Linked DNA regions of Sphingobium yanoikuyae. The protein of the gene in region 1 interacts with the protein of each later gene in a pairwise test. Links are inferred from orthologs where the notes say so. Each region holds a gene or a part of one and is shown in the gene's direction. Other genes may lie near its edges.

The links.
Region 2: the proteins of leuS (region 1) and ligA interact in binary tests that used the Escherichia coli proteins (3 or more experiments, as listed by UniProt). The link is inferred for Sphingobium yanoikuyae from one-to-one orthologs.

Annotation. Positions count from the first base shown.
Region 1 is NZ_CP053021.1:4,339,492-4,345,419, reverse strand. What follows is about bases 1,402-4,544. They hold leuS (leucine--tRNA ligase), read left to right. Parts: upstream 1,402-1,787; coding sequence 1,788-4,301; downstream 4,302-4,544. Other genes in these bases: lptE (LPS assembly lipoprotein LptE), read left to right, coding at 4,366-4,544; HH800_RS20935 (DUF3576 domain-containing protein), read left to right, coding at 1,402-1,684. In the rest of the region: HH800_RS20945 (putative quinol monooxygenase), read left to right, coding at 1-213; HH800_RS20940 (hypothetical protein), read right to left, coding at 275-1,003; more of HH800_RS20935, read left to right, coding at 1,238-1,401; more of lptE, read left to right, coding at 4,545-4,926; holA (DNA polymerase III subunit delta), read left to right, coding at 4,923-5,928.
Region 2 is NZ_CP053021.1:3,013,523-3,017,861, reverse strand. Bases 1,393-4,339 are described here. They hold ligA (NAD-dependent DNA ligase LigA), read left to right. Parts: upstream 1,393-1,783; coding sequence 1,784-3,895; downstream 3,896-4,339. Other genes in these bases: HH800_RS14645 (hypothetical protein), read left to right, coding at 4,010-4,327; HH800_RS14655 (hypothetical protein), read left to right, coding at 1,596-1,787; HH800_RS14660 (putative quinol monooxygenase), read left to right, coding at 1,393-1,529. Also shown: DNA repair protein RecN, read left to right, coding at 1-1,069; more of HH800_RS14660, read left to right, coding at 1,155-1,392. UniProt on the Escherichia coli protein: DNA ligase that catalyzes the formation of phosphodiester linkages between 5'-phosphoryl and 3'-hydroxyl groups in double-stranded DNA using NAD as a coenzyme and as the energy source for the reaction.

The DNA of each region.
Region 1 (5,928 bases):
GTGCTGTCGCTGTCGGCGGTGGCGATCGCCGGAAAGCCGGCGAGCATCCGCCTGCTGGAAGTCTATGCCAGCGACGCGGCCTATCAGGCGCATCTCAAGACACCGCATTTCCTGAAATATAAGCAGGGCACTGCCGATATGGTGCAGTCATTGCGCCTGATCGAGACGGAGCCGGTCATGCTCTGCGCCAAGGGTGGCGGCAGTTACTGTTGACGCGTTGGAGCGATCGGCATCAGGCGATGCCGATCATGCGTATCCCTGCCTTTTCAGGCGATCAGAATTTGAAGATGGTGCCCAGATAGACGGCCTGGTTGTCCTGGCGCTCGTCGGTCATCGGGGTCAGGCGGCCGGCAACGCTGTTGTTGTAGCGGATGCCCGCTGTCACGTTGAGGTTGCGGGTCAGCGAATAGGAGCTGGCCAGATCCAGCGAATAATCCTTGTCCGCACTCGGGTTGCGGACGGTCGCCGTCGGCTCGCGACGGCTTTCCAGCAGCACCTTGGTGCTGAAGCGATCCTTCTTGCCATCATCCAGCGAGAAATTCTTCGCATCGACCATGGTTTCGACAGGCACCGGATCCAGCGCCTTGCGGCCGGTATTTTCCGGCAGGGCGAACTTGCGCCAGCCATGCTCGCCGTTCAGGCTGAAGCTGACGGGCGCGATGTTGACCGGGACCACCGAACGGTTGGCGGCAACGCGATCGACGTCGCTGGCGCGGACCATGACGGTGATCGACCGCTGGCCGCTGAGCGAACCGCTGGTCGGCGTGAAACGGAAATTCTGGCGACCGGCCGAGGCGGCGATCTTCGCATAGGCCGCAGCCAGTCGCGAATCCTTGGTCGTGGGGGTGAAGGAGGAAATGCTGCCCAGCGCGCCGAGCGACACCGGGGCTTCCTCACGCATGCGGACGAGATCAGTTGCGGCGCCAAAAGCGGGCGACAGCATGAAGCCAGCGACGGCGATTGCCGAGCCTGCCAATGCCAAATGTCCCCGTTTCACGCGCATGATTCGAATCTCTTCCCCACCGGTTATTTTTCAAGACGCATTAGACACCAAAAAGCGCCATTGACCAGAGGCGCTATCCGCTTTTTGTCTGAGCTGTTGCACAGAGCACACAGACTCCGAGGACGGGTTGCGACGATCCGTGGCGTGTCGGACCCGCGCGCCCCCTTGCCCAATGGCGCGCGTCGACTATAGAAGCGGGGCGTTTTTCGTCTTTTTCAAGCTAGGACATGCCTGATGGTCCGTCGCCTTCCCGTTACCCTTTCCTCCGGTCTTCTGCTGGCTGCGCTCCTGCCGCTTGCCGCATGCGGGGGCGGCGCGAAGGAACGGCCCAAGGCCGATCTGGCCGCGTCGAAGGTCACCACCATCGGCGTCAACGCCTATCTGTGGCGCGCCAGCCTGGATACGCTGTCCTTCATGCCGATGGTGCAGACCGATTCCAACGGCGGCGTCATCGTCACCGACTGGTATACCAATCCCAACACGCCGAGTGAACGGATGAAGGTCACCGTGTCGATCCTGGACCAGGATCTGCGCGCCGACGCGCTGCGCGTGGCCGCCAGCCGCCAGGTCAACCAGAATGGCCAGTGGGTCGATGCCCCGGTGCAGGCCGCGACGGTGCAGAAGCTGGAAGAGATCATCCTGACCAAGGCGCGCGACCTGCGCCGCATGGCGATCGGCTGAACCACCCCTTTCGGGCGCGACTGATACGGTAACGCCCTGTTTTCAAACCATCGGGGCTGGGCTTTCACAGAGCCCAGCCCGCTTGCATTTGTAAGGACATGACATGCAAAGGCGCTTCAACCCGCTGGAGGCCGACGCCCGCTGGCAGGCCGTCTGGGACGAGAAGCAGAGCTTCAAGGCGGACGATGCCTCGACGAAGCCGCGCAGCTACGTGCTGGAGATGTTCCCCTATCCGTCGGGGCGCATCCATATCGGTCATGTCCGCAACTACTCGATGGGCGACGTGCTGGCGCGCTTCCGCCGGATGACCGGCCATGAAGTGCTGCATCCGATGGGCTGGGACGCGTTCGGCATGCCGGCCGAAAATGCGGCGATGGAAAAGAAGGTGCATCCGGGCGAATGGACCCGGTCCAACATCGCCAATATGCGCGCGCAGCTGAAGAAGCTGGGCTTCGCGATCGACTGGAGCCGCGAACTCGCCACCTGCGAGCCGGATTATTATGGCCATGAACAGGCGCTGTTCCTGGACATGCTGGAATCCGGCCTGGTCTATCGCAAGGAAAGCCAGGTCAACTGGGATCCGGTCGACATGACCGTGCTGGCGAACGAGCAGGTGATCGACGGGCGCGGCTGGCGCTCGGGCGCGTTGGTCGAGAAGCGCAAGCTCAACCAGTGGTTCCTCAAGATCACGCAGTTCGCCGACGATCTGCTGGAGGGCCTCCAGACGCTCGACCAGTGGCCCGACAAGGTCCGGCTGATGCAGGAAAACTGGATCGGCAAGTCGGTCGGCCTGCAGTTCAGCTTCAAGCCGGTCGCGCCGTTCGACAGCGAGATCGAGGTCTATTCGACCCGTCCCGACACCATCTTCGGCGCCAGCTTCGTTGCGATCGCCGCCGACCATCCGGTCGCGCAGGCCGTCGCCGCGAACAATCCCGATGCCGTTGCCTTCATCGAGAAGTGCAAGGAAGGCGGCACCACCGCCGCCGAGCTGGAAACGGCGGAGAAGCTGGGCTTCGACACCGGCCTGACGGTCGCGCATCCGTTCGATCCGGAATGGCACCTGCCCGTCTTCATCGCCAATTTCGTGCTGATGGACTATGGCACCGGCGCCGTCATGGGCGTGCCCGCGCATGACCAGCGCGACCTCGACTTCGCGCGCAAATATATGCTGCCGGTCGAGCGTGTCGTCGCGCTGGATGGCGAAGCCGACAAGCCGATCCATGACGAGGCCTATACCGGCCCCGGCCATCTGGTGAATTCGCGCTTCCTGGACGGCATGGCCGTCGAAGCCGCCAAGGCCGCCGTCATCGCGCGCGCCGAGGGTGAAGGCTGGGGCGCGGGCAAGACCGTGTTCCGCCTGCGCGACTGGGGCGTGTCGCGCCAGCGTTATTGGGGCACCCCGATCCCGGTCATCCATTGCGATGATTGTGGTGTGGTGGGCGTGCCCAAGGACCAGCTGCCGGTGAAGCTGCCCGAGGATGTGACCTTCGACATTCCCGGCAATCCGCTGGACCGCCACCCGACTTGGAAGCATGTCGATTGCCCGTCCTGCGGCAAGCCGGCGCGGCGCGAGACCGACACGCTCGACACCTTCGCGGATTCGAGCTGGTATTTCATCCGCTTCGCCAGCCAGCCCGACGACAAGCCGTTCGATCGCGCGACCGTGGAGCAGTGGCTGCCGGTCGGCCAATATATTGGCGGCGTGGAACATGCGATCCTGCATCTGCTCTACGCGCGTTTCTGGACCCGTGCGCTGCAGCATATGGGCCAGCTGGGTTTTGCCGAGCCCTTCACCGGCCTGTTCACGCAGGGCATGGTGACCCACGAGACCTACAAGGCCGGCGATGGCAGCTGGCTGTCGCCGCAGGAAATCAAGAAGTCCGGCGACGACTATATCCATATCGAGAGCGGGGCGCCGGTCACGGTCGGCCGCGTCGAGAAGATGTCCAAGTCGAAGAAGAATGTCGTCGATCCCGATGACATCATCGAACAATATGGTGCCGACGCCGTGCGATGGTTCATGCTGTCGGACAGCCCGCCCGAGCGCGACCTGCCCTGGACCGAGGCCGGCATCGAGGGCAGCTGGCGCTTCGTCAACCGCGTCTGGCGCCTGTTCGGCGAAGCCGATGCGGCGGCGGAAGGCCAGGACAAGGCCTTGGATCGCAAGCTGCACCAGACGATTGACGGCGTCGCCAAGGATATCGAGGCGCTGGGCTTCAACAAGGCCGTCGCCAAGATCTATGAGCTGGTGAACGCGATCGAGAAGGCCAAGCCGTCGGCCAGCCGCACCGCGGCGATCCGCGCGCTGGCGCTGCTGGTCGCGCCGATGACCCCGCATCTGGCCGAAGAGGGCTGGGCCGAGATGGCGCAGCCGGGCCTGATCGCCGAAGCCGCCTGGCCGGCGGTCGATCCGGCGCTGCTGGTCGAGGATGAAGTGACCATCGCCTGCCAGGTGATGGGCAAGCTGCGCGACACCATCACCGTGCCCAAGGGCACGCCGAAGGACGAGCTGGAAAAGCTGGCACTGGCGGCCCCCAACGTCGTTCGCACGCTGGATGGCGCCACCCCCAAGAAGGTGATCGTGGTGCCCGATCGTCTGGTCAATCTGGTCATCTGACCTGTGCCCGTCACCCCGACCTTTGGTTCGACAAGGGCGGGGTGACGGGATAAGGATCATGCCCATGAAGCGCATCCTTCCCCTCGTCGCCCTGACTCTTCTCACCGCACCTCTTCTCACCGCCTGTGGGCTGCGCCCGGTCTATGGCGGCGGCAGCCATGGCGCGGTGGCGCAGGGGCTGGGCCATGTCGAGGTGCAGGATATTGCGGGCAAGGGCGGCTGGCTGATGCGCAACGCCCTCAACGACCGGCTTGGCGCGATCAGCAATGGTTCCGGCCCCAGCTACAAGCTGGTGGTGAAGCTGGACGACCAGATCAGCGGTTTCGGTCTGCGGTCCGACGCGGCCATCACCCGTGAGCGGCGCACGCTGCGGGCGCGCTATCAGCTGATCGATGAAGCGACCGGTGCGCAGGTGCTGGACGACAGCGCCGGGTCGGACGCCGGCATCAACGCGACGTCGAGCGAATATGCGACGATCGCGGCCGAAGACACGGCGCTGGAGCGGCTGTCGGAGATCGTCGCCGACCAGATTGTCACCCGCCTGGCGCTGTATGCGACGCGCAAGGAAGGTGCCCAGGCGGCGCCATCGCCAGCCCCATCGTCGGCGGCGTCGACCGGCCAGTGAAAGCCAATCGCGGCCAGATAGAAAAGGCGCTCGACGCGCCGCCGTCGGATATCCGCTTCTTCCTGCTCCATGGTCCTGACGAGGCAGGCAGCACGGCGCTTGCCAGGCGGCTGGAGCGGGCGATGGGGCCGGGGGCCGAGCGGGTCGACCTGGACGTGGCCACGCTGCGCGAGGATCCGGCACGGCTGGCGGACGAAGCGGCATCCTTCTCCATGTTCGGCGACAAGCGCTGGGTGCGTATCAACGGCATGGGCGACGAATCGCTGCCGGCGGTCACGGCGTTGCTGGAGGCGGAGGCGGCGGGCAATCCGGTGATCGCGATCGCCGGCGCGCTCAAGGCGACGTCGAAGCTGGTCAAGCTGGCGCTCGACCATAAGGGCTGCATGGCCTTCATCTCCTATCAGCCCGATGCTCGCGAGGCGGAGCAGATCGCGATGGCGACCGCGCGCGAGAACGGCCTGCGCCTGCCGCAGGAACTGGCGCGCCGCATCGTCGACCTCGCCAATGGCGACCGGGCGCTGATGGGAATCGAGATCGAGAAGCTGGTCCTCTATCTCGACGCCGCGCCGGAACAGCCGCGCGAGGCGACGGCGGAGGCGCTGGATGCGCTGTCGGCCAACAATCCCGATTCCGATGCCGCGCCGCTGGTCAATGCGGTGCTGGGCGGCGACCTCAGGGCGATGCACAAGGAACTCAACAATCTGGCGGAGATCGGCGCGGCCATGGCGTCGGTGATCCGGCCGCTGCTGACCCGCGCCATGCTGATCGCCAATATCCGCGCCGATTTCGACAGCAGCGGCCGGCTGGAGGCGGCGGTGGAATCGGCCGGCAAGGCGGTCTTCTGGAAGGAGAAGGGCCTGGTCACCCGCCAGGTGCGGCTGTGGGACGCGACCGGCATCGCCCGCGTCATCCAGCGTCTGGCCCAGGCCGAACGGTCCAGCCGCGGCGGCAAGGGGCTGGGCGACCTGCTGGTGCGGCACGAGCTGCTGGCGATCGCCCGAC
Region 2 (4,339 bases), 1.3 Mb from region 1 along the record:
GTCGAAATTCGCGCCCGAGGCCGGTGAGGAAGCGACTTTGGCGGAGGAGCGCGCGACCATGCAGAAGGGCGCGCGCCTGTCCGATGACCTGTCCGCCGTCACTGATTGCCTGACCGGCTCCGACGGTGGCCTCGCCCAGTTGCGCCAGGCGGCGCGCCGGCTCGACCGGATCGCGGGCGAATATGAACCGCTCTCCGCCGTACTGGAGGCGCTGGACCGCGCCGTGATCGAAGCGGGCGAGGCGGAGGATAAGCTGGCCGAGGCGGCCGAGGCGCTGAGCTTCGACCCCGCCCGGCTGGACGCGATCGAAACCCGGCTGTTCGACCTGCGCGGCCTGGCCCGCAAGCATCAGGTCGCGCCCGACGATCTTGCCGCGTTGCGCGACGAGATGGCCGCGCGCCTCGCCGCGATCGAGGGTGGGGAGGAGCATATCGCCGCGCTCGAAGCCGATGTCGCGCAAAAGGCCGCAACCTATCGCGCCGCTGCCCAGGCTCTGTCGGCCGAACGCCAGCTTGCCGCCGGCCGGCTCGATGCGGCGGTCGCGGGCGAACTGGCGCCGCTGAAGTTGGACGCCGCCCGCTTTCGCACTGTCGTAGCCCCGCTCGACGAAGGGCAATGGAGCGGCGCCGGCATGGACCGGGTCGAGTTCGAGATTTCGACCAATCCCGGCGCCCCCTTCGCGCCGCTCGCCAAGATCGCCTCGGGCGGGGAACTGTCCCGCTTCATCCTCGCGCTCAAGGTTGCGCTGGCGGAGCGGGGCGGGGCCGACACGCTGATCTTCGACGAGATTGACCGGGGCGTCGGCGGCGCGGTGGCCGATGCGATCGGCGAGCGCCTGTCGCGCCTGGCACAGAGCAACCAGATCCTGGTCGTCACCCACAGCCCGCAGGTCGCGGCGCGCGGCGCGGGCCATATGCTGATCGCGAAATCGAGCGACGGCACGGTGACGCGCACCGGCGTCCATGCGCTGAGCGATGGCGAACGCCGCGAGGAAATCGCCCGCATGCTCTCCGGCGCGGAAATCACCGCCGAAGCGCGCGCACAGGCGGAACGGTTGCTGGAAGCTTGACTCCCACCTCCGTTCGGTTCGAGCTTGTCGAGAACCAGAGTGCAGGGTTCTCGACAAGCTCGAACCGAACGGGGAGGATAGCCGCATGACCCATAATCGCAGAGACATGCTCGGCCTGACCGCCGCGACGCTGGCCGCAACCGCCATCCCCGCCGCCGCGCAGGAGGCAAAGCCGCGCTACGGCCTGATCGGCCAGATGCTCAGCGCGCCCGGCAAGCGCGACGAACTGGTCGGTTATCTCAAGGATGCGATCGGCGCGATGCCTGGCTGTCTCTCCTATGTCGTGGCGCTCGACACCGCCAATCCCGACGCGCTCTGGATCACCGAAGTCTGGGACAGCCGCGAAAGCCATGCCGCCTCGCTGAAACTCCCCGCCGTCCGCGCCGCCATCGCCAAGGCCCGCCCGATCATCGCCGGCTTCCCCCAGCATTTTGAAACCGTGCCGGTAGCGGGAATCTGAATTCTGATATCATAGTTTCAACCGGGTGCCCGCCTTTGCAGGGCGCTCTCGACGAGGGCGTAGCGCATGCCACTTACGTTGGCGCAATTCCTATTTTCGATCCCTGTTACGCTGGGAGTGTTGTTTCTGCCGTTTCTCGTTGGAGGAATGTTGAAGAACCGTCCTTTGAAGCCACTTTTGATAGCTTATGTGATCGTCAGCGCGCTATTGGTGGCTTTTTTCTCTATCCTCGCCTTGTTTGAGCATCTGAATAAATGACTGATCCTACGCAAATTACTGAAGCCGAAGCCGCCAACCGCCTGATGCGCCTTGCCAGGGAGGTGGCGAAGCATAACCGCCTCTATCATGACCAGGACGCGCCGGAGATCAGCGACGCGGACTATGACGCGCTGATCCGCGAGAATAACGCGCTCGAAGCGGCCTTCCCGCATTTGATCCGCGCCGACTCGCCCAACGCGCAGGTCGGCGCTGCCGCCACCTCGACGCTGAAGAAAGTGCCGCACGCGGTCCGCATGATGAGCCTCGACAATGGCTTTGCCGACGAGGATATCGCCGAGTTCGCCGCGCGCGTCCGCCGCTTCCTCGCGCTGGCCGAAGACGCGCCGGTGGCGATGACCGCCGAACCGAAGATCGACGGCCTGTCCTGTTCGCTGCGCTATGAGCAGGGCGAACTGGTGCTGGCCGCGACCCGCGGTGACGGCACCACCGGCGAGGACGTCACCGCCAATGTCCGCACCATCGCCGACATCCCGCAGCGCCTGACCGGCGAAGCCATCCCCGACCTGTTCGAGATACGGGGCGAGGTCTATATGGCCAAGGCGGATTTCGTCGCCCTCAACCAGCGGCTGCTGGACGAGGCGGAGGATGCGGACAAGGCGCGCCAGTTCGCCAATCCGCGCAACGCCGCCGCCGGATCGCTGCGTCAGAAGGACGCCAGCGTCACCGCCAGCCGGCCGCTGCGTTTCCTGGCCCATGGCTGGGGCGCCCATAGCGCGCTGCCCGCCGACACCCAGTTGGGCGTGATGCAGGCGATTGCGAGCTGGGGCCTGCCCGTGTCCGACATGCTGGTCTGCGTCGATAGCATCGACGCCATCCTGGCCCATTATCGCGCGATCGAGCGTGCCCGTGCCGATCTGCCCTTCGACATTGACGGCGTTGTTTACAAGGTCGACCGGCTCGACTGGCAGCAGCGGCTGGGTTTCGTGGCCAAGGCGCCGCGCTGGGCGATCGCCCATAAATTCCCGGCCGAACGCGCCCAGACCACGCTGGAGGCGATCGACATCCAGGTTGGCCGCACCGGCAAGCTGACCCCGGTCGGCCGCCTGACCCCGGTGACGGTCGGCGGCGTCGTCGTCTCCAACGTCACGCTCCACAATGCCGACGAGATCGAGCGGCTGGGCGTGCGGCCGGGCGACCGCATCGTCGTCCAGCGCGCCGGCGACGTCATCCCGCAGGTGGTCGACAATCTGACCCGCGACGAAGTGCGCGACCCCTTTCCCTTCCCCACCCATTGCCCGGTCTGCGGATCGGAAGCGGTGCGCGAGGAGGAGGAAGTCGATTATCGCTGCACCGGCGGCCTGATCTGCGCCGCCCAGCGGTTCGAGCGGCTGCGCCATTTCGTCAGCCGCGCCGCGCTCGATATCGAGGGGCTGGGCGAAAAGACGATCGAGGAATTTCTCGACCTTGGCTGGATCAAGGAGCCGGCCGACATCTTCCGCCTGCGCACCCATGCCGGCGAACTGCTGGGGCGTGAGGGCTGGAAGGAAAAGTCGGTCGACAATCTGCTCGCCGCGATCGAGGCCAAGCGCGCGCCCGACGCCGCCAAGCTGCTGTTTGGCCTCGGCATCCGCCATGTCGGCGCCGTCACCGCGCGCGATCTGTTGAAGCGCTATACGACGCTCTCCGCGCTGCGCACCCTTGCCGACGAGATCATTGCCCTGCGCGATCAGGATTATGAGACGCAGGCCAAGAAGGACAAGGCGATCGCCGAGCATATCGGGGTCGAGAATGTCGGCGCCGCCGTCGGCCATGCGCTCGCCGATTTCTTCCACGAACCCCATAATGTCGAGGCATGGGACGATCTGCTGAGCGAAGTGTCACCGCCGCCTTATGTCGTCGAGACCACCGCCAGCGCCGTTACGGGCAAGATCATCGTCTTCACCGGCAAGCTGGAAACAATGAGCCGCGACGAGGCCAAGGCACAGGCCGAGCGCCTCGGCGCCAAGGCGGCGGGATCGGTCAGCGCCAAGACCGACCTGGTCGTCGCCGGTCCCGGCGCGGGATCGAAGCTCAAGCAGGCGACCGCGCTCGGCATCGAGGTGATCAGCGAACAAGACTGGGCTGACATCGTCAGGGCGGCAGGCTAGAGCATTTTCGAAGCAGATGGTATCATCTGCTGGCTCGGAAAATGCGGAAAATAAAAGGAAAGTAGAGCATAATCCATTCAGAATGAATGGATTATGCTCTATAGGGCGATCATCATGTCAAACAGCAACAACAGTGGCACCGTCCTGGTCGACGGCGCGCATTATGATTGGGAAGTGCGGCGCGAACCGCAATGGAGCGATGCGGATGGCTGGCGCGGCATGACCGTCGCCCTGCAGCAGCAGGGGACGCAGCGCGGTGCCGTGCTGGAATTTCCGCCGCCCAAGCGCCTGCTCAAAGGACTGGCGCGCGGCCGGCTCCAGATCAACGACGCCATCGTCGCGCGTGGCGTACGCGCGGCGCTGGCGGCCGGCTGGGAACCGGAATCGCGCGGCAAGCCGATGCAGTTCATGGTCGACGCCGACGGCAATTGATGCCGGCGCCCC